Lewinella sp. 4G2: one gene and its partner. The protein of the gene in region 1 interacts with the protein of each later gene in a pairwise test. Links are inferred from orthologs where the notes say so. Each region holds a gene or a part of one and is shown on either strand. Other genes may lie near its edges. The genes, in order: rpe and eno.

The links.
Region 2: the proteins of rpe (region 1) and eno interact in binary tests that used the Escherichia coli proteins (3 or more experiments, as listed by UniProt). The link is inferred for Lewinella sp. 4G2 from one-to-one orthologs.

The regions. Positions count from the first base shown.
Region 1 is NZ_LVWJ02000014.1:2,947,551-2,958,719, forward strand. What follows is about bases 4,107-6,887. They hold rpe (ribulose-phosphate 3-epimerase), read right to left. Parts: upstream 5,943-6,887; coding sequence 5,271-5,942; downstream 4,107-5,270. Other genes in these bases: A3850_RS12310 (pitrilysin family protein), read left to right, coding at 4,107-4,685; A3850_RS12320 (bifunctional 2-polyprenyl-6-hydroxyphenol methylase/3-demethylubiquinol 3-O-methyltransferase UbiG), read right to left, coding at 5,982-6,794; A3850_RS12325 (sulfatase-like hydrolase/transferase), read right to left, coding at 6,879-6,887. In the rest of the region: A3850_RS12290 (dodecin family protein), read right to left, coding at 1-202; A3850_RS12295 (hypothetical protein), read right to left, coding at 243-1,109; A3850_RS12300 (3-deoxy-D-manno-octulosonic acid transferase), read right to left, coding at 1,190-2,425; A3850_RS12305 (hypothetical protein), read right to left, coding at 2,422-3,183; more of A3850_RS12310, read left to right, coding at 3,345-4,106; more of A3850_RS12325, read right to left, coding at 6,888-8,612; A3850_RS12330 (hypothetical protein), read right to left, coding at 8,626-9,420; A3850_RS12335 (TonB-dependent siderophore receptor), read right to left, coding at 9,452-11,169. UniProt on the Escherichia coli protein: Catalyzes the reversible epimerization of D-ribulose 5-phosphate to D-xylulose 5-phosphate.
Region 2 is NZ_LVWJ02000014.1:388,872-400,228, reverse strand. What follows is about bases 3,438-6,406. They hold eno (phosphopyruvate hydratase), read left to right. Parts: upstream 3,438-4,258; coding sequence 4,259-5,554; downstream 5,555-6,406. Other genes in these bases: A3850_RS03195 (septum formation initiator family protein), read left to right, coding at 5,883-6,203; carA (glutamine-hydrolyzing carbamoyl-phosphate synthase small subunit), read left to right, coding at 3,438-4,147. Outside these bases: A3850_RS03220 (response regulator), read right to left, coding at 1-976; large-conductance mechanosensitive channel protein MscL, read right to left, coding at 1,122-1,562; A3850_RS03210 (App1 family protein), read left to right, coding at 1,703-2,773; more of carA, read left to right, coding at 3,029-3,437; A3850_RS03190 (FG-GAP-like repeat-containing protein), read left to right, coding at 6,595-8,868; A3850_RS03185 (TIGR03032 family protein), read left to right, coding at 9,032-10,129; A3850_RS03175 (Ig-like domain-containing protein), read left to right, coding at 10,969-11,357. UniProt on the Escherichia coli protein: Catalyzes the reversible conversion of 2-phosphoglycerate (2-PG) into phosphoenolpyruvate (PEP). It is essential for the degradation of carbohydrates via glycolysis.

The DNA of each region.
Region 1 (11,169 bases):
CGTCCACTTCGAAGGTGATCTTCACATTCACGCGGAATTTATCCACCTTACCATCCTTGATGGTGACGGATTGCTCGTTGAGGTAAGCGGAACGGATGTTGCGCACGGATTTGCCGGTATCTTCTACCGCATTGCGAATCGCGTCTTCGTAGCTTTTGGATGATTCAGAGAGAACTTCGATTACTTTAAGCACTTTGCCCATAGTCAAATGTTTTGTGGACTGGCACTTCGCCAGGCCGGATTTATCTAAGAAGGATTCCTAGAAAAAGAATGTTTGGCAAAGTATTATTTTCTCTATGTATTCTCAAAGAATAGGTCCCTTTTTGTAATCTTTTTTCGATCAATGGTGCTTGCCCTGGCGTGTTGCTCCGGCCTTCTACTGCTCCCACATCGTTCAGGAGATAAAGTTCTTGATCGGGCGCGTCCGGCGCACTACTGAGGGCGAATAGATAGTCACCCGGGAAAGTGACGATGCCATCAATCTGCAGCTCGTTTTCCGGTACCGCAAAGGCTACTAGCACGGGCCAATTTGGAGTCGTGTCATCCAGTCTAACGTTCGGGGCTGCGGTACGTAAACCCGCGAGACTGCCAAAAAACTTTTTTGCCACAAAGTCATACCTGCTCCTTGGCAGGGTGAATCCATCAGTATCCATAAGGCCGATTCCAACGCCGAGGCGCGGTAGGTCACTGGAGCGTAGGTAGGCTCGCAATACATACGGGCCATCTGACGGCGCGGTAAACTCCAGGAAGGGGGTAGCGTCATCGCCAGCGTCCACCACAAGTAGCTGGCCATCCGCGTCGAGCAGCTGCAGATCGAGGTAAGCCCGTTCCGTTTCCGCCGAAGCGTAAAGTGTGTACGCGCGCCCGCCGGCTAGTTGGATCCGGAGATCTCGGTATTCCCCGACGTTGAGAGACGCCCCCGCCAACGTCACGCCCGTTTTCCACCGCATGGAGCTGATGGCACTCAGCAGGTTGCCCTTCTCGTAAGTCCGCCGTAAGGCTTTTTCAACGCCCATTTCTTGCTGACCTAGGATTGCTCCACCCAACAGCATACAAATCAGCAGGGCGCTGACGCGGGTACACAGTAATTGGGTGGATCGATTGGTCACGTAGATTGTAGAGTTACTCCCTGCTAACGAAAGGCCAGCCTTTTGGTTAAGTCTGGTCTTTGCCCTTGCGTAACGAAGTACTAATTAGCAAGCCCCGCCAGGACGATGTCGGCCGTCCGTCTGCCGGCGCCTGCACTGAGTTCGCTGGTGGTCATTTGTGCTTGGTGAGCTTCCTGCCAGAGCTCTTCATCCTGGAGGGTGTGGAGGCTATTCAGGAGGTCCTCCCCGTCACTAATGCTGAAGGCCCCACCGGCGGCGATGGCGACAGCGGCCTCAGGGAATTTTTCGTGGTTTGGTCCAAAGATCGTCGGTAGTCCGTAGGCCATTGGTTCCAGGGTATTGTGGAGGCCCGTTTTGAATCCACCCCCTACGTAGGCTACCCGGCCGTAGCGGTATACTTTACTCAGCATCCCAATGGTATCGAGGATCAGTACGTTGTTGGAGGCGACGTCCTTCAGAGTGGCGGTGGTGTATCGCACCCCCTTCCACTGCACCTGCGTCAGCGCCAAATCTGCCTCGTTGAGTTGGTGGGGCGCGAAAATGATGTTCCAGTGGTCCGATACTTGGTCCCAAACCTCCTCCCACACGGCCATATCCTGGGGCCATACGCTACCCGCAATAATGGTAGGGCGGCGAGCACAAAAGGCCTCAATGAGCGGATCGCTGAACGGAATGGTGGTGAGCGATCGCGTGCGGTCCATGCGGGGGTCGCCGGCCACGAAGGTGCGTTTGCGCGGATACTTGCCTGCTTGGTTAAGCAATTGCCGCGCAGCTTCCGTCTGCAAAATAATGCCGGTGAAGAACGGTAACATCCGCCGGTACCAACCGCCGTAAGGCTTGAAAAAAAGTTGGCCGGGCCGGAAACTGGCCGCCACCAACCAAGTAGGAACGCCCGACCGGTGCAGGGCCTGCAGATGGAAAAACCAGAATTCGTACTTTACGAAAAGCGCTAGATCCGGCGCCAATTCCCGCACCCAGGCTTCGGCGTTGGTGGGGGAATCTGGAGGTAAGTACAGAACGTGATCGACCAGGTCGAGGCCCTTCGATTTCTCGTAACCGGAGGGGCTAAAAAAGCTCAGAACAAATTCCCAGTCGGGAAGGCGGCGTTGCAATTCATCCAGCACCGGTCGGCCCTGTTCCCATTCACCAAGGCTGGCGCAGTGCATCCAAACGCGCTGCTTTCCGGAGGGTTTGGGGGGAGTAATCTGCTCTTCGCGCCCCGCCACCCACTGGGCTGCCTGCTGATTGCCCAGCTTACCGTAGAGGTGAATGGCTCGGTGGTACAGCGCTGTACCCAACCGGTAGATCGGCGTCACTTGTAATAAATTTCGCGGCCCTCACCGATGTAGATGGGGATGACAATGCCAACGCGTGCACCGAGCGCAACGTCCGTTCGAACCTCATCCGGCAGTGGACCGCCAGTAGGAATATCGAAGGCCCGAAGCGGCTTGGTGAAGCCGGCCAGTAGATCGGCCCCGGCATAAAAGTTGATGCGTTTGTTTTCGCTCAGGATTTGATAACCCACGAATTGGTAGATCGCCGGGCCACCGGTTAGCCGGTCGTAACCCGCCAGCCGCTCTGGCTGAAGCGGCTCCACACCCTGAATGGCATCCTGCTGCACCCGGATCCGACTGAAGAAGTAGCCGACGCTCGTCCGCACGTTGATGCCGGAACGCTTGCTCGCCCCGAGCCCGAACGTATACCCGACCATCGGCCCGACGAACAGTTGCCGCTGCCGTAATTGGATGTCGGCCGGGTCGCGCATGTTGCCGATGATGAAGCCTTGATCCGTCCGCAGATCAGCGACCACATCTTCGTTCACCTGGTTCCCAAACCCATAGTTGGCGCGGACACCGAATTCCCAATTGGTCTTTTTACCGAGGTAACTCACGCCGCCGTCGATGGCAAATCCATTACCAAATCGATCCGCCAGGTCGCCGGCAGATTGAAAAACACCGTACCCGGCCGAGATGAGCACCCCGCGGTCCTGGTTTTTCGCCCCCGCCAACCCCTGGGCGCTGGCGCTGGTGCAAAGGAGGAAGGCAAGTAAGAAAAGGAGTTGGCTTTTAGGCATAGGGCAAAGTTACGGAAAGGGGACACGGGAGAGAAAAGGTAGGTTGGCTGATTGGGCAGGAGGATCCTCGATACTTGCAACTTGCAACTTGCCACTCGCTACTCGCCACTTGCAACTCGAAGTCGATAACCAAAAGGCACCTCAAACGGTTATTCTCCCCAATGAGTCAACCTACCGTACCGAAGATATTGCCGCCGCCCATTCACCTGGCGAGCATTCCCGCCTTGTTGCCAGCCGAACGGTTTACGCTTTCCAACGGACTGAAGGTGGTCGCCCTCGGCGGGGTGGATGCGCCCGTTCTTCGCGTGGAGTTGATCTGGAATGCAGGCCGGTCCTTCGAACCCGGTAAGTTGGTGAGTGCCCTGACGGAAGAGCTACTGCTGGAAGGAACTCCAAAACACACGGGCGCTGACATCGAAGCCTACTTCGAGCAATTCGGCACCCAACTCACTCAGCCAGACCTGATGGATACGGGTAACCTCAGCGTTGCGACCACCCTCCGGTTTGCCGGGGAAGTCTTGCCGATGATGGCGGAAATTGTCGCGGAAGCCAACTATTCGGAGGAGAGCTTCCAGCGTTCCGTCCGCCAGCGAAAGCAACGCTTGCGGGAGAATCTTTCCGACAATGACACCCTAGCTTTCCGGCTCATCACCGTGGCGACCTACGGGAAGGACCACCCCTACGGTTACAATAGCACCCAGTCACTATACGACGAATTGCAGTTGGAGGATGTACGTCAATTCTACCAATCCCACTATCACGCCGGGAATGCCACCCTGTTTGTTGCTGGACAACTGAACGATGAAGTTTTGCAGTTGCTGGAACGGGCTTTCGGCGGACTAAGGTCCGGCCCCGTCGCAACCCCCAGTACGCTGCCTGCGATCCCAGCCAAACCGCGCGTAGTTCAGGTACTCCGTCCCCGCGCCGAACAAACGATGATCAGGATCGGCCGTTCCGGCATCGACATCCGCAGTGCAGACTTTCCCGCCCTCGTCGTTCTGGATACCATCTACGGCGGCTATTTCGGTTCCCGCTTGATGCGCAACATCCGCGAAGAAAAAGGACTTACTTACGGCATCGAATCCGAAGTAGATACCTACCGCTACGACGGCGACTTCGGCGTCTCCGCCGACGTAGCCAACGAAAGTCTCGGCATCGTCCGCCAGGAGATTGCCACCGAAGCCGAACGCCTACGTCAGGACCTCGTAGGTCCAGCGGAGCTAGAGATGGTAAGGGCCTACCTCTGCGGTTCCGTTTCCAATAACCTGGATGGCATTTTCGGCCACGCCTACCGCCACCGGGCGGGCATCCTGAAAGCTTACGAACCCCACGCCTTTTTGGCGGACCTCTCCCAAACCATCCTGGAAATTACTCCCGAAACCATTCGGGATGTAGCGCAACGGTATCTTGATCCTACAAAAGAATGGGAGGTTATTCTGGGTGGCGCGCCAGGAGTTGATGGGGCGGAGGTGTTGGAGAATCCGTTGGGGTTTGTGCCTTGAGTTGTGGGACTTAAGACGCTAGATTTTAGATTTTAGACTGGACACCTATAGCCTTGGAAGTCATCCGTCCCTTAACCGTGGTAGTGATTTCAGCGGGAGAAAGCGTTAAGAAATTTGCACTGTTTGAGCGTGCGATGGATTGAGGAAGAACCACTAAAATGATGCAATCTATAGTTGGTTGCGCATCGCTCAGATCGATTGGCGAGTTGGCAAATTTTAGCTTTCTGCCGCTGAAATCGCGTTAAGCCACGGTTACAGGACAAAGCTTTTGCTTCTTTTGGCTACAAAAGAAGTGGTAAAAAAGAAACTCCAGGAAGACCTAAATTTTGAGACCCGACTTGGAGGTCGGGAGCCGGAGAAAAATCGCGATAATGCCAGGGTAATAGGACGAAGCTTTTGCTACTTTGAGCTGCGGTCCTACTTCGCGGTGGTCACAAAAGAGTGGTAGGATAATCTGTCTTCAGGAGCCTCCTCGGCCTGACCTAAAGGTCAGACTACCGGGTAGCGGGCTTGACCTAAAGGTCAAACTACCAGCTAGCAGGCCCGACCTGGAGGTCGGGAGCCGAGTAAAAGGCAAGAATCGATTTAAACAATACCAACAGGATTCCCCGAAATACCCTTCAACTGCTGAATAACCCCAGCAGGATCCTCCGCCTTAAAAACCGCCGACCCCGCTACCAAAACCCTTGCCCCCGCTTCTAAAACCTTCTGCGCATTCTGCAAACCAATCCCCCCATCCACCTCGATGATGGCCGGGCTGTTGCGCACGACGATCATGTCGTAAGCCTGGCGGATCTTTTGCAGGGAGTTGTAGATGAATTTCTGCCCCCCAAAGCCGGGATTAACCGTCATGATCAACACCAGGTCTAACTCTTCGATCACGTTTTCCAGTACGCTGACGGGGGTGTGAGGATTCAGAGCAACCCCCGCTTTACAACCCGTCTCTTTGATCTGCTGGATCACCCGGTGCAGGTGGTTCGTCGCTTCCGCGTGGACGGTGATACCCGTCGCGCCGGCCCGCGCAAAACTTTCGATGTAGCGCTCTGGCTGGTCGATCATCAGGTGGACGTCCAGGTACTTTTTGGCATCCTGCGCTACCTGCTCGATGATGAACTGGCCGAAGGAGATGTTGGGGACAAAAGACCCGTCCATCACGTCCAGGTGAAACCAATCCGCTTCGGAGGTATTGACCAATTCAATGGCCTGGTCCAAACGGCGGAAGTCAGCGGCGAGTAGGGAAGGGGCAACGTAGTGCATAGCGGATGTCTGAGGAATGAACTGGTGGAAGGCGTTCGGTCAATGAGCCGTAGCCCGCAAACTATAGACCAAAGGTATGAGGCCGGGCAACTGTTTTAACCACCACTGGCCTTCTTCTTTCCCCGGTACCATATCGTCAAAACAAGCGTAGGGGGAGTATTCAAACTCGTGGAATTCATTCAGCGTGAGCCCGGCCCGGATGAGGGTGGTGATGACGGAACTTACGGGGTGGTCCCAATTCACTTCGGTACCGGTCACGGTCTGGTCCCCATCCGTATAGGTGGATTTAATTTCTTCCACGATCGGCTGCTCGTTGAAGTAGGGGTACTTGATGGCCGTCCGGTCCTCATTCCACAGGTAAGCGAAGTTGTGGAACTCCGCGAAGACGAACTGCCCTCCCGGCTTCAGGTACTGGCGGATGATCGTCGCCCACCGGTCCAGATCCGGCAGCCAGGTGATGGTGCCGTAGGAAGTGAAGACGATGTCAAAACTGGCCGCTTCGTCGAGGTGATCGGGCAAGGAGTACAGATCACAATTAATGAATCGGGCCGCCAGACCAGACTGCCGGGCGAGGTCCTTCGCAGCTGCGATCGCGGCATCACTTAAATCCACCCCCGTTACCTCGGCGCCCATGCGGGCCAGGCTAAGGGTGTCCTGTCCGAAATGACATTGTAGGTGCAGTACTTTCAGTCCAGTCAAGTCTTTCGGTAGTAGGTCAAGTTCGGGTGGCATTAGACTTTGGGCTCCGTTCAGCCAGCCGGGAACATCGTAAAAATCACTCTTCAGGTGGATGGCCGTGCGCTGGTTCCATTGGTCTTTATTCAGCGCCAGGTAATCGGGGTGGTTAATCATAGTCAGGATCATTGTACAGATTAAAGGTAGCGGTCGTCGGTGATCGATCAAACGTGGTGATTGCGCCAACTAGTTGCTGATTACTCACCGCCCGTAACTAACTCCACTCTCCTGGTAGCCGATGCGTTGGGCAACGGCTTTCAACGTATCCCCCCGTGGGTAATCGAGCGGTTCGGTGTAGACCAGCCACGGGCCGGGAATGCCTCCCTTCGGCGTCAACTGGTAGGCAATTTGCGCGCCCTCCGTCTTGCTGTACAATTCAAACCTTCCGAGGCTATCCCGCCGCGCCTGCGGGCGACCGGTAGTGGGCATCACCTCCAGCCCATCCCAGAACCGCTGGACGAGTTCGATTTCCGGTACCGCCCCCAAATCACCTATCTCCGCCAGCCAGGCATCCGTGGCCGACCTTAGTTCCGCAAGCTTCCCGGCGTAAGCTGGATCGTCCGCCAGATTTTGTAGTTCGTAAGGGTCATTCTCCGTATCAAAAAGTTCTTCCGTCGGTTTGGTCTTGCGGAACCATTGCGCCTGTGCGTCGGTCAGGGTACACGCATCGCGACCCATTAGTAGAGACTGCATCGCCGCCATCTGTTCCCGGTATACGACGGGCAGGTAGTAGCCCCGCTCCGGGTAGTAGTTGCGCAAATATTTATACCGTTTATCCCGGCAGGCTCGGATCCGGTCGTAAAAGCCATCTAGCCGGTCCGAAGCTGCGAAAACATAGTCCCGCGGCGGGGCGGCGGCGGGGCCGAGGATGGCCTGGCCTTGCAGGTAATCCGGCAGGTCAATTCCGGTTAGACTAAACACTGTCGGTGCGAGATCGACGAAACTGAAAAGGCTGGAATCTATCGTACCCGCCTTCCGCTCATCGGGCCACTTTACGATCATCGGTACGCGAATCCCACTATCGTACAGCAGTCGTTTTTGCCGGGGAAGCGGCCCGCCGTGGTCGGAATAGAAGAAGATGATGGTGTTGCCCATCAGCCCGTCGGCCTCGAGTTGGTCCAGGAGCAGGCCCACCTGCTGGTCCATGATCTCGATGTTAGAGTAGACCCGGGCGGCGTCTTTCCGTGTGGCGGCATCGTCCACGAGGTAGGGTGGGAGGGGGACGTCGGCGGGGTCCACGGTAAGCGGCGGGCGGTCCGCATCCTCGGTCCAGACGTCATCCCAGCGGTGGATTTTTGCCGTCGGCTCTTCGAAGCCTTCCACGAAACGGAGCTGCCCTTTCCCCGTGCGCCACACTTGGCTTTCGTGGGTGATCTCCATGTTGAAGATTGAAAAAAAAGGCATCTCCGGGTCCGGCCGGTGGCGCCAGTGGGCGCGGGGTCCGGTTTCGTCCCAGGCCGTTTTCGGGGCGGCGAATTGGTAGTCGTGCTTCTGGTTATTCGTGGTGAAATACCCGTGCTCCCGCATGATTTGGCTCATCATCTTTACCTCGGGTGGCGGGAGGGCACCGTAAGGCCCGGGCAGTCCGAGCGCCTCCATATCCTCTTGCCGGCTGGTCGTCCGCATGTTGTGGCCGCCAATGCTGATCGGATACATCCCGGTCGCGATGCAGTTTCGGCTCGGGGCACATACACCGGCCACGCTGAAGGTATTTGGGAACCGCACGCCCGCTGCGGCTAGCCGGTCCAGGTTCGGCGTCCGCGCGGTACTGTCGCCAAAGGCAGCGATCATCGGGCTAATGTCCTCACACGTCAGCCAGAGGATATTCATCCGGTCTTTACCCGGCACCTGCGGCAGCGCCTCCGCATCATCACGCTGGGCGCTGTCGCAGGTGCAAAGCAAGAGGGCAAGCAGAAAAAGGATAACGCGGTGCATGGGATCGAGCGATTTAATTGAGGTAGGAACGCAGCAAAATGGCCGAAGCAGCGTGGTACAACAGACCAATAGAAATACCAATGAAAAGGTAGCTCTGAATGAACTTCGGGCCCACCCCAAACGCCCGGTTGATTCCCCGCTGGAGCATCACCAGTAATAACAGGACCACCAGCGAAATTGAAATGCCAAGGGAGATCACGGAGTCTGGATACAGACTGAGGTTGAAGGGGACGGATCCGCGAACAAGTGCAATGATTTGCTGAATATCCTCCAAGCCGTGAAAGCCCAGAAGAAAGGATAAAATGCCCAAGCTCCAGTGCTTTTGCCGGTACAGGCCAATGGTGATGAGGATCAGTAGTAAAGTTGGCACTAAAAGGGGAACAAGGCTGAAGTCGCTCGCCGGCCGAAAGACATCCTGGTTTTCCTGAAAACTAAAGGTGACCCAGCGCCCCCGCATCCACCACATGCAGTACCCGATCCAGACGTACACCAGGCGCACCACCGCTGCACGATCCTGCAGTGGCTGTCGATCATCCGCGGTGATACCAGCATCGAGTAATTCTTCCCGTACCGCCTCGTTCCCTTCGCGCCCGAAAGCAAACCAGGAGGCCGATCGTTTTGGCTTCGACTTGGGGGAAGGTGGCGTTGCCGTAGCCTCGTTTCGAGGTGGAGGTACCGCCAGCCCTCTCCGGTTAAATTCCTCCAGCAATGCGGGAGCTACGGACGTAGATTGGCCTCGTTGTTCCCGGAACAACTGCTTGAGCTCCAAATTGGAAAGGTGCGTATAGGAATTGGACTTACCCGGCATATCCGGAAGGTAGCCCATCCAGGCGCGAAACTCAAAACCGAAGACTCACCCCGAAGCGAATATCCAGCCCTGGCGCCGACACCCCACTCGCAAAAGTCCGGTAGTGGCAGTCCAACAAATTATCCGCCCGCAGACGGAGGCGGAGGGAACGGGTAAGCGCGTACTCCCCCGAAACATTTAGCGTCCACCAGGCCCGGCTACCTACGAATTCGCCCGTGTTGGGGTTGATGGGTGTGAACTCGATGTTGTCCGGGGTGCCCAGGTTGATGCCAATATTGTAGCTATCCCCGGGCGGCACGACTATCGACGACACGGCATAGCGCCAAACGGGTTTGGCCACCTGGAAACGGACATTGCCATTCAACCGTAGCCTTCGCTTGCGGTAACCTATCCCAAGTTTCCCGTAGGCTGGCGGAATGTGATCCTGCGGAACAATTATGCTGTTGGGTAACTCAGGAAAGTTTTGCCGCCGCCTGCCGTAGATGTAGTGGACATCCCCATCCAACTCCCACCCCTCGGCGAATTGCCAATTGAAATAAAAGTCGCCCCCCGCAATGTTTCCACTGATGGCATTGACGTTGGTCTGCGTGCGCAGGGTATCGCCCCGGCTAACGAAGAAATCATCTCCGTTCGGCAGGGCACCATCCTCACGGATAATCGCGTTGCGCAGCCAGGTATGGTATAGCGTTGCACCAACTCGTAGCGTGCGGTCACTTGAAAAGATTTCGTAGCCAAATTCCAGCGTGTTGGATCGCTCCGCCCCCAATTCCGGGTTGGGGATGAGGATGAAGCCGTTCCGCTCCCGGAATTTACCGAAGTCATCCACGTTCGGTGCCCGAAAACCTTGGGTGGCAACGAACCGTAGGTTGGACCGTTCCCCGTTGCGGCGAATACCAAAAGCGCCCGTTGCGGATGTGTTATCGTTCCTGATCCCGTCGAGGTAGGCCCGCGGCCATTCCAACGGATCGTCCTCACCAAAGGTGGCCCGCAAGCGTTGGGAGGCCAGGCGTAGCCCGCCACGCAGCCGCCATCTTCGACCCAATTGTTGGCTCATGTCCAAATAAGCGCCCGCCGCGCTGAGGCTACTGCCCTGGCTGGGGTACCGGGTGGGAAGAGAAAGATTATCCCGCTCCCCGCTGACGATATTTTTTAGGAAGGCATCACTCACTACCCGGTCGTGGCGTAGGTCCACTCCGTACTTCAGGGTCAGGTTGCCGGGTAGCTCCTTGCTGAAATCAACCTGTAGGTTACTGACGAATACTTCCTCCTCGTTGTTCTCCTCCCAGTCATCCCCAAAGCGGCGGCGAATCCGGTCTTCTTCGATGAATTGTTGGCTAAGGAGGTAGGTCACCCGGTCGTAGAGTGCCGTCTTGCGCCGGTCCTTCAGCTCCAGGGCGGCCAGGAGTCTGGTCTGCGGCCCGTAGTCCCACCGCGCCCACCGCAGCTGACCATTCCGCAGCTCGGTAAGTGCGTCGTATCGTGGGATGTCCGAGCTGGTGGAAGCCTGTAGGTTGATGCCCAATTCCAGTTCAGGCGCCAGCTGGAAACGGAACTTCTGGAGCAGGTTGTACTGGTCATAACCCGTTCCAATCTGGACGTTTGGCCGGTCATTTTGTACCACGGTATCCCGTCCGTTGCGTCGATCGACGAACGTATTCCGCAGCCCAAAGTCTGGATACTCGGGGCGCCAGGAACCAGCGCGTAGGTCCGAGGTTTGGGTGGTGGAGAGAATTGTCAGTCCGGCCCATT
Region 2 (11,357 bases), 2.6 Mb from region 1 along the record:
ACTTGATCTCCTTGCGCTTCATCAGGCGCTCCATTTGCTTGCCGAGGAGGTCGGCTTCGTGCATGTTCTTGCCACCTTCGTCCGCGTCGTTCTTCCACCACTGTTTGTAGTGTTTAGCGATGTCGGAGGGCATCATCCCCGCGAAAATGGCGTTGCGGGAGTACTGCGTCGCCGTGGGGAGGATGCTGTAGAAGTAGTCCTCTTCCTCCACGCGGAAGAGTTCGCTCAGGTAGGGCTCGATGACCTTCCACTGGTCGAAGCGCATGTTGTCGAGCAGCACCATTACGGTAGGGACGTCCTTGCTGAGATGGGGTAGCACCTTTTTACGCATCAGGTTGTGGGACATGGTGGGGGCGTCCTCCCCCTTCACCCAGTCGAGGTAGTTGCGTTCGATGAACTTGCAGAATTCTGCGTTGGCTTCCTTTTTCTGGACGGCCAGGATCTCGCCCATCTGTTCGCTCTGGCTGTCGTCCAGCTTCAGTTCCCAGTTGATGATCTTCTTGTACATATCGACCCACTCCTCCTTGTTGAGGCCGCTGTTGATCTCCATGAGGAGTTGGCGGAAGTCCTGCTGGTATTCCGTGTTGGTTTTTTCGCGGACGAGGCGTTTCTCGTCGATGATCCGCTTCAGCGTCAGCAGGATCTGCATGGGGTTGACGGGCTTGAGCAGGTAGCCGGCAATCTGGCTGCCGATGGCTTCTTCCATCACGTCCTCGGCCTCATTCTTGGTGATCATCACCACGGGGATGGAGGTATTCGTATTGCGGATCCGGCTTAGGGTTTCCAGACCGGTGAGACCGGGCATGGACTCATCGAGGAATACGACGTCAAATTCTACGTCCCCCTCCAGTTCTTCCAGGGCGTCGTGGCCGTTGGTGACGGTAGTGACTTCGTAGCCTTTCTTTTTGAGGAAGAGGAGTTGGGGTTTGAGCAGGTCGATCTCGTCGTCGGCCCAGAGAATTTTAATGGCGTCCATTCAGTTGGTGGGGTTATGTGTAGTCAAGTAGTCCGGTTATCAGGACAAGTTTTTAGCGGGGATGGTTGGAACGAGCCGGGCTAGGCGGTTAGTCTTTTGCACCACAAGTCTCTTTAGAAAATCCCGGCTGCACCCGCGAGTAACCTTACGCAGCTGACTTCCCGTTCATCAACTTCATTTCGTCGCGGATCTCGGAGAGCAACTGGATGTCCTTTGGGGTAGGAACGGTCTGGTTCTTATCGTCCTCCGCCTTATCCTTAAGCCGGTTAATGAAACGAATCACGACGAACAGCGTCAGGGCAACTATGAAGAAATCCATCATTGCTTCGATGAACATGCCGTAGCCAATCACTACTCCCGGGGAAACGACGGCACCGGCTTCGTCCAGTTTAGGCGGGTCGATGACCCATTTCAGATCCGCCAAGTCTACCCCGGCCGTCAGCCAGCCGAGGGGAGGCATGATGATTTGCTTGACGAGTACGTCAACGATCTTATTAAACGCGGCACCGATGATGATGCCAACCGCCAAGTCGATCATGTTGCCCTTGACGGCAAACTTTTTGAATTCTTGGAAGAAACCACTCATAGCTGGAAAATTGATTGCCGATAGTACCCCTTTGCCTTAGCCAATGTTAGTTGGCTACGCCAAAAAAATGTGGACGGTCCGCACCGATTCGCTTTCGTTGCCCCCAGAACATTTGACCGCCCACTCTGCGTTGGGTGGATATGGCCATATCATCCGCACTAAAATCCATCGGTAAATTCGCTCACCGGGAATGGGACGACCTCGTCGACCGCCTCAACTGGGGGAACGACAAACCCGTCACCGTCGCCAACTACATCGGTTTTGGCCGGGAGGATTACCTCTTCATCACCGGCCGGGTGCTGCGGGACCGGGGTATCCGCCGCGACGAGCGCGATAAGCTGTGGGACAACATCTCCAACAACTTCCGCCGCTTTAACTCCCGGGAGATTCCCGGCGCCAAGGTCAAGATCACCTGGGGTGACTACACTTTTGAGCGGACGACCAATGACGAAGGCTACTTCCACGTTGAACACCACTGCCCCGAGGACAAAACGGTCCGGTCTGACGACGGGCTGTGGCAGGAGGCGGAGATCACCGTCGTCAGTATTCCCGACGAGGCGGACCTCAACATTGTCTCCCATTCGGCCGTCGTCGTGCCCACCGAAGCGGAGTTTGGAATCATCAGCGATATCGACGATACGATCCTCAAGACGGATGTGACCAGCAGGTTCAAGATCAAAACGATGATCCACACCATCCTGAAGAACGCGGGGAATCGCCTTGCCTTTGCCGGCGTATCCGATTTCTACAATGCCCTCAAGCTCGGGCCGGACGAAAAGGGTTTCAACCCCTTCTTCTACGTCTCCAATTCCCCCTGGAACTTGTACGATTTGCTGGTGGACTTTCTCAGCATCAACCACTTCCCCCGCGGGCCCGTCCTGCTGCGTGATTTTGGTCTGCCCAGTGAGGACAAGACCTTCAGCTACAAGACCCACAAGGCCGATATGGTGAAGCGGGTGCTCGATACCTATCCCCACCTCAACTTCATCTTGGTAGGTGACTCCGGCGAACACGATACGGACATCTACCTCGAGGCCGCCCGCAACAACCCCGGCCGCATCCTATGCATTTACATCCGGGACGTCCAGAGTGAACGGCGGGCCAAACGCATCGAAGCCCTCATCGAAAACACAACCGACATCGAAGTGCAACTCGTCGGCGACTACGCGGACGCGCTCACTCACGCTCGGGAACGTGGCTGGGTGGTTTGAGTTGCGAGTAGCGAGTTGCAAGTTGCAAGTAGTGAGTAAGGAGTCGCAACTCGCTACTCGTTACTCGTTTCTCGTTACTCCCCCATCACCCCGCACCTGCGTCAGCGCCCAAAATCAGTTCTGCTTAGTGAGATCGGGTACGCTAGCTCGTTGCTTTACGCTGTAAATCGGCGAATAAACATTGCCAGCCCCACGCTTAATCGCTAACCTGCGTTTCCATATCTTTGCGCGAATTCCGTACCCATACATTCGCACATGGAACAACAACCCGCAATCCTACTACTGGCTGACGGCACGACCTTCGAGGGGAAGGCCGCCGGAAAGATTGGCACCACCGTTGGTGAGATCTGTTTTAACACCGGGATGACCGGCTACCAGGAGGTATTTACCGACCCCAGCTACTACGGCCAGTTGCTCGTAGCGACGAACGCCCACATCGGGAATTACGGGACGGCGGACGCGGATACGGAATCTGACTCCGTGAAGATTGCCGGCCTGATCGTGAAGAACTTCACGGTGCCCTACAGCCGCAACCTCGCGGATGCTTCCATCCAGGACTACCTAGAAAAGGAAGGCCTCGTGGGCATCAGCGACGTGGATACCCGCGCCATCGTACGCCACATCCGCACGAAGGGCGCCATGAACGGCATCATCTCCAGCGAAAGCACGGACGGTAAATTCGACCTGGACGCACTGAAAAAGCAGCTCGCCGCGGCCCCCGATATGGACGGCCTGGAGCTGGCTAGCAAGGTGACGACCAAGGAAGCCTACACCCTCGGTGACGAGGCGACGGCGAAGTACCGCGTGGCCGTGCTGGACCTGGGCACCAAGCAGAACATATTGCGCAACTTCACCAAGCGGGATTGCTTCGTGAAGGTATTCCCCGCCAAATCCGGCATGGAAGCCATCCGCGCCTTCAACCCCGACGGCCTCTTCATCTCCAATGGCCCCGGCGACCCCGGCGCGATGGATTACGCCGTCGATACCGCCAAAGCGATGCTGGAAGAGGAGAAGCCGATGTTCGGCATCTGCCTCGGCCACCAGATCCTGGCCCGCGCCGTGGATATCCCCACCTACAAGATGCACCACGGGCACCGGGGGATCAACCACCCCGTTAAGAACCTGATCACGGGTAAATCCGAGATCACCAGCCAGAACCACGGTTTCGGCGTAAGCCCCGAAGCCATCGAGGCCAACCTCGACGTAGTGGAAGTGACCCACCGCAACCTGAACGACGACACGATCGAAGGCATCCGCATCGTCGGCAAGCCCGCCTTCTCCGTACAGTACCACCCGGAAGCAAGCCCCGGCCCGCACGACGCCGCTTACCTGTTTGACCAGTTCGTCGACTCCATCAAAATGAGTAAAAAGTAGCGAGTTGCAAGTTGTAAGTGTCGAGTTGCAAGTAGCGAGTGCTACTCGAATCTCGCAACTCGCAACTTGATAATCGCAACTCGATACTAAAAACCCAAAATATCTAAATACATGAGCTCAATCTTAGACATCCGCGCCCGGCAAATCCTTGATTCCCGTGGCAACCCTACCGTTGAGGTAGAAGTAATTACCGGCGAAGGCATTGTCGGCCGCGCAGCCGTTCCTTCCGGCGCCTCCACCGGCAAGTACGAAGCAGTGGAACTCCGTGACGGTGACAAGGATGTCTACCTGGGCAAGGGCGTCCTCAAGGCCGTCGCCAACGTCGAAGAAAAGATCGGCGAAGAACTCATCGGCGTCGACGTGACCGACCAGCGGTACATCGACGAGACCATGCTCGAGCTCGACGGCACGCCCAACAAGAGCAAGCTCGGTGCCAACGCCATCCTCGGTGTTTCCCTCGCCTGTGCGAAAGCTGCGGCCTTGGAGCAGAATCTGCCCCTCTACCGTTACGTCGGTGGCGTGAACGCCCACACGATGCCCGTGCCGATGATGAACATCCTCAACGGCGGTAGCCACGCGGATAACAGCATCGACTTCCAGGAATTCATGATCGTGCCCCTCGGAGCCGATACGTTCAGCGAGGCCCTGCGCATGGGCACGGAGACCTTCCACCACCTGAAGAGCGTGCTGAAGTCCAAAGGCTACTCCACCAACGTCGGTGACGAAGGCGGTTTTGCCCCCAACATCAAGAGCAACGACGAGGCCATCGAGATCGTCCTCGAATCCATCGAAAAGGCCGGCTACAAGCCCGGCGACGATATGATGATCGCCATGGATGCCGCTGCTTCCGAGTTCTTCGACAGCAAGGAGGGTGTTTACCACTTCCACAAGTCCGACGGCCGCAAGATCGAATCTGCCGCCATGGTTGACTACTGGAAGCAGTGGGTGGACAAGTACCCGATCTTCTCCATTGAAGACGGCCTCGACGAGGACGACTGGAAAGGTTGGGCCGCCCTCAACCAAAGCTTCGGCGACCGTTGCCAGTTGGTGGGGGACGACCTGTTCGTTACCAACACCGAGCGGCTCAGTCGCGGCATCGCCGAAGGCAGCGCCAACTCCATCCTCGTCAAGGTTAACCAGATCGGTAGCCTTACCGAAACGATCAACACCGTCAACATGGCCCACCGCGCCGGCTACACCAGCGTAATGAGCCACCGCTCCGGTGAAACGGAAGATGTTACCATCGCCGACCTCGCCGTGGCCCTCAACTGTGGCCAGATCAAGACTGGTTCCGCCAGCCGTTCCGACAGAATCGCCAAGTACAACCAGTTGCTCCGCATCGAGGAGGAGCTCGGTAGCACGGCCTACTTCCCCGGCCGCGATTTGCTGAAGAAGTTGGGTAAGTAAACTAGCTGTTTGCTGGGCAACTCTGCCTTAAATTCTAAATGAATAGGGCACTTCTCCGTTATGGGGGAGTGCCCTTTTTTAGTGCGCTGTCCATAAGGTTGGCGGTGTTCATTACTAAAGCCCTAGCCAATTACAACCTTACTCAAGCCATTTTGGGCGCTGCCGCAGGTGCCGGGGAGGTGGGTAAGTAAACTTAGGTAGGAGCCGGATTATGGAGGACAACTACCCATAATTGGGGTTGATGGACTAGGGTAGGAGGGCCCGATCCACATAAAGTCCGTACCGAATCCCAAAAAGTACCGGGAACCATCCTATCTTGGCCACCCTCATGGCTACGAAGAAAAAGACCGACCCCGTAACGACCCTCATCAACAAGCTGCCACCCTACGTGCGCAACCGCTACTTCGTTACGCTCGTCCTCTTCACCATCTGGATGGTCTTTATGGATCGCCACGACGTCCTCACCCAACTCCAACTCAGTAGCACCGTTGACCGCCTGGAGGAAGAACTGGCTGGATACGACGCCAAGATCGACGCCGCCGAAGCCGAAAAGCTGGACATGGAAAGTAACCGCGAACGCTTCGCCCGCGAGAGTTACTACATGCAGAAGGATGATGAGGACGTGTTCATTATTGTGGAGGAGGAGTAGGTAGCGGAACTGAGGCTGCCCATTCTTGTGATCAGGGTCAAGTTTTGCCTGATTTTTTCTGACTGCGCCCGTAGTACCATAGTTACGGCAACACGTCAACACTTGGTCCACCAAGTTCATCAGCGATCAACTAATCGTTTGGAGTAGCCATTACGAAACCGATCCTGGCGAGCTATATGACCCTTGGAAGTGACCTCAAGTAACTTTTCCGCCAAACAAAGACGCCTGGATTTGGTGACGGGACTATAGATGTTAGGAATCTAGGAGGGTGATCCGAAAGTGATCATTCATGTTGAAGCACAGAAAGTGTAAACGCTCCACTTCGATAATTGGAGTAGTCTTACTACTTTTGTCACGCATATCACACTGTTAACATACTACCTTTGATGTTATGAGTACTCAAAACACTCATTCCCCCCGCAAGCGCGATCTGCTGCGGAAATTCAACAAATTAGCTACGCGCATCGAGCGCCGGTTGCGCAGCGCGCCCTCCACTAAATACAGCACCCGCGTCCGCGCCCGATTGCAACGCTACGTTACTGCGCTGGAACGGATGGGCACGAATGTGCGAGCCGTAGGGGGGTCGGCAGCATTTATTCTCACGCTGCTAGCGGCCAACCCGGTTCAGGCGCAGCAGGTGCCAACCTTTATCGAGGTGCCGAATGATGTTGGCTATTACTCCAGTCCCGCCTACGTCGATATCGACGGGGACGGGGATCAGGACCTCGTCGCGGGAAACTTCGACGGCAACTTTATTCTCTTCACCAACGATGGGTCAGGTAATTTCATCGAGGCTAATGACAATCCGTTTGGTGGCTTTGACGTCGGTAATTATGCTAACCCAAGCTTTGCCGATATTGATGGGGACGGCGACGAAGACCTAATATCGGGGGCATCATCTGGAGAAGTCATCGTATTTAGCAACGATGGGAACGGAGCCTTTTCCGCTGGCAGCCCATTGCCCGGCGTATCCGTTAATAATCGATCGGCACCCAGCTTTGTCGACATCGACGACGACGGAGACGAAGACCTGGTTGTAGGAGAGGGAAATGGCAACTTCAGTTTGTTTATTAAAGATGGTACGGGCACCTTCATCACGGCGCCCACCAATCCTTTTTCTAGCTTTGATGTTGGCAGTTTAGCCCATCCTACCTTTTTTGATATAGATGGGGATGAGCACGAAGATCTCATTTCGGGGAACCTCAATGGCGAATTTCTCGTGTTTCTCAATGACGGAAATAATATCTTCTCCGAGGCCAGTTTGAATCCCCTTGACGGGTTTAATACCGATGGCTATGCCACACCTACTTTTGCTGATATTGATGGAGACGGGGATCAGGATTTAGTGTCAGGAAACTATGCCGGTATTTTTCTCGTCTTCAGCAACGACGGATCGAACAACTTCACTGAGGTCATCGATGATCCATTGGCTGACTTGTTCGCACAAAGTAATTCCTCGCCGACTTTCTTCGATCTAGATGGAGACGGGGACGAGGATCTCGTCTCAGGAAATGAATACGGCGAGCTCATCGTTTTCAGTCAAGATGCATCGGGCGCTTTCAACGGACCTAACCTCTATCTTCTAGGGGGCTTAAGGACCGACCTGTACACTACCCCCACTTTCGTGGATATTGATGGGGACATGGACCAGGACCTGGTCTCGGGCGGCTACGATGGTAGGTTTGATGTTTTTTTGAACGACGGATCAAACACATTTGTCAAGGCAGACCCCAATCCTCTGGATGGTCTCCGCGGTGGAGAAAACTCCGCCCCCGCCTTTGTCGATGTTGACGGAGATGGTGACCTGGACCTCGTCTCCGGAAATGCGTACGGTACATTTGTAGTGTTTACAAACGGCGGTACGAATGGTTTTTCCGCGGCTGTTTCTAACCCTTTTGATAGCTTTGACGTCGGCAATAGATCCAAACCGACCTTTGTCGATATCGACGGAGACGGGGACCAAGACTTAGTCTCAGGCGCGCGTGACGGCTCCTTTAAGATCTTCTATAATGATGGGATGAACGTTTTCACCGAGGCTAACCCTAACCCTCTGGATGGTTTTGATGTCGGCAGTAACTCCACGCCCACATTCGTCGACATTGACGGGGACGGGGATCAAGACCTAGTTTCGGGGAATAGTAGAGGATTCTTTCGCCTTTTCAAGAATATTACTGGCGTTGCATCACTGATAAGCACCAACGAGGCTACCGCCGGCACCGATTTTGGCTCCTCTATTTTTCAAAACGAAGAGAATGGTGCGACCATCACCTACACAGTGACCAACGATGGTGGCGACCCCATTACGAACCTCACGGTCGTAGCAGATAACGATGATTTCACCGTGTCCAATCTCAGCGCGACCACTCTGGCAGGGGGAGAGTCGGCCACCTTCGACGTCCAGTTCACGCCCGGCTCGGCGGGGATAAAGTCCGCTGGCATTAGCGTCACTACCGACGAAGGGGCCATGGCAGCTTTTGACGTAACGGGTGAAGCCGTAACCGGCACCGTCTATCTGGAAGAAACCGATTTGTACTACGAAGGCATCACCCCCGCCATCCAGGCCTCGACCCAGCCGGGGACGATCTTCCTGGAGGCCCGGCAGTTCAACGAAGTGGCGGACTTTAGCGGGACACAGCTGACGATACGGATTGGGTTGCCGGAGTAGGGCGGGTAGAGCAATACTTGAATTGGCCAATCAGTTAGCTCCAGCATAGGCGGGGAAGACTGGTAGGTAAGGTTCAATGCCTGCTACCGTGCTCGTAAAGCAAGGGAGTTAATCCAATTTAATCTCTTACTTATTACTCCCCCACTAATTACGCTCAGCTTCCATGGCAACTCCCCCTAAAGTCGGCCAGGCGCCGCCGCCCTTCGCGCTCCAGTCTACTCCCCAGTTGCCCGAGCTCCTCCACCAGTTGGGCATTACGCTCATGCTGAGTACCTATCAGGCGGGCAAAGTGGTAATGCTCAGCGCGGTGGACGATGAGCGGATCGTCCAGCTACCCCGCAGTTTCAACCGGCCCATGGGCATTACCGAGGACCCGGCTACCGACCGGCTTGCCATCGCTTGCCGCGACGAAGTGATCGTCCTGCGCAACGCACCGATGGCGGCACCCAGCTACCCGAACGGGCCGGGCAAGTACGACGCGCTCTACCTGCCCCGCATGACCTACCACACCGGCCCGCTCGATATTCACGACCTGCGCTTTGGCGACGGTGGCAAATCCCTCTACGCCGTCAATACCCGCTTCAGTTGCATCATGCAATTGGGCGACCAGTACAGCTTTACGCCCGTTTGGCAACCAAAGTGGATCGACGCGCTCATGCCCGAAGACCGCTGCCACCTCAACGGCATGGCCATGCGCGAGGGCCGGCCGGCCTACGCAACGGCCTTCAGCACCACCAATACGCCCCAGGGCTGGCGGGATACCGTCACTACCTCCGGCGTGATCGTGGACGTGGCGTCGGGCGAGACGATTAGCTCCGGCGTGGCCATGCCCCATTCGCCACGTTGGTACGACGGTAAGTTGTACGTCCTGCAAACGGCGAAGGGGCTCGTCTCTACCGTAGATCTGGACTCTGGAAAATTGACGACGGTTTGCCACGTCGGCGGCTTCGTGCGGGGCATGGCCAGGGCCGGCGACTACCTGTTCGTGGCGACTTCCAAACTGCGCAAGAACAGTTCCACCTTCGCGCAACTCGACTTCGCTAAATCGGCCGACCGCGCGAGCGTCGTGGTCATCTACCTCCCCAGCGGCGCCAAAGTCGGTGAGATGGCCTACGCCGCCTCGGTGGACGAGATTTACGACGTGCACGTCCTCGTGGGCAAGCGCCGCGTCAACGTCCTCAATACCATTACCAATACGCACCAACGGGCACTTACGTCACCCGCCATGAGCTTCTGGGGGAGTGAAGAAGGGGAGGGCTGATCCTCCCAAAACCGTTCACCAATCGTGCTTTGAATGGTCCTGTTGTTTCCCCCTTACTTCGCACCTGCGGCAGCGCCCGCATACGTCTTGTTGGCGCTGCCGCGGGTGCCGGGGAGGTGGGCGAGTGAGCTCGGATCGTTGAGGCACTGTGAAAGATGATTACGCAAAAAAACGATTGATTGGATCAGTTTGGGATGGCCTAGCTAAGCAGATCCACGTTACAAGTGAATTAGTTCCGGGAATCGCCTTCATGGCTACGACGCCAAGATCGATGCCGCCGAAGCCGAAAAGCTGGCTATGAAGAGTAACCGTGAACACTTCGCCAGCAAGAGTTACTACGTGCATAAGGATACTTAGGCCCTGCCCATTATTGTGGGGGAGTAAGTCCACGGTGTTACTACCGTAGCGGATCCTCGATTGGAGGCAAGGTCAGCAGAATATACATGTTGAAATAACTGCATGCGTAGTTGCCGCTTGGAATGTTCGTTCCAAAATGCTACTTCCCCAGCCAGAATTGGCCTTCCCGAACAATTTTTGGGCTTGTTCCTTCGCGACTTGCATACGTCCATAGTCTAATTATATTTGTGTAACTCTTTTGTATTGAGGGGGCTACGGCCCGGATGTTCTTGAACTTCTCACCCAGCTTTTCTGGGTTCCTTGCGCCCTCTCGCACTCATGAAAATCAGATCTATGGCCCGCTCGCTGTAGCGGTTACGTACCCTTTGATTTTTACTTTTAGGATAGCGGCTTTCTCCCCTCACCGGGAGAAGGGCGCTGTAGTGTTTTGTCCTGAAGCCCTTGTATTTATTGGCTTTGGGCGGTCTTATAAACATAATCTTATGAAGCTTTTTACACGTACCCTTGTCCTTTCTTTGCTGCTTGGTGGTGGTGTCATTTCGGCGCAAACCACCCTTACGGTGGAGAATACTGTAGACCAACCAGCGTGCCCTTCTTACCGCGGTGGAACCACCGCCTCGGTAATGGGCGCAACAGCGGATGATTCGTTTCTCTATACCCTGGAATCGGGTACGGATACGCTCAGGGCAAATAGTTCTGGAATTTTTTTAGCGCTTGACCTAGGAGATTATGTCGTTCGGGCGAGAAATATTGAGACTGGAGACGAGGGGACTGATATGATCACCATCGAGGACCCGCTGTGTGATAAGGACTGTGACGGCGTCGCTGATAACCGGGATGAAGACGTTGATAATGACGGTGTACCCAATGA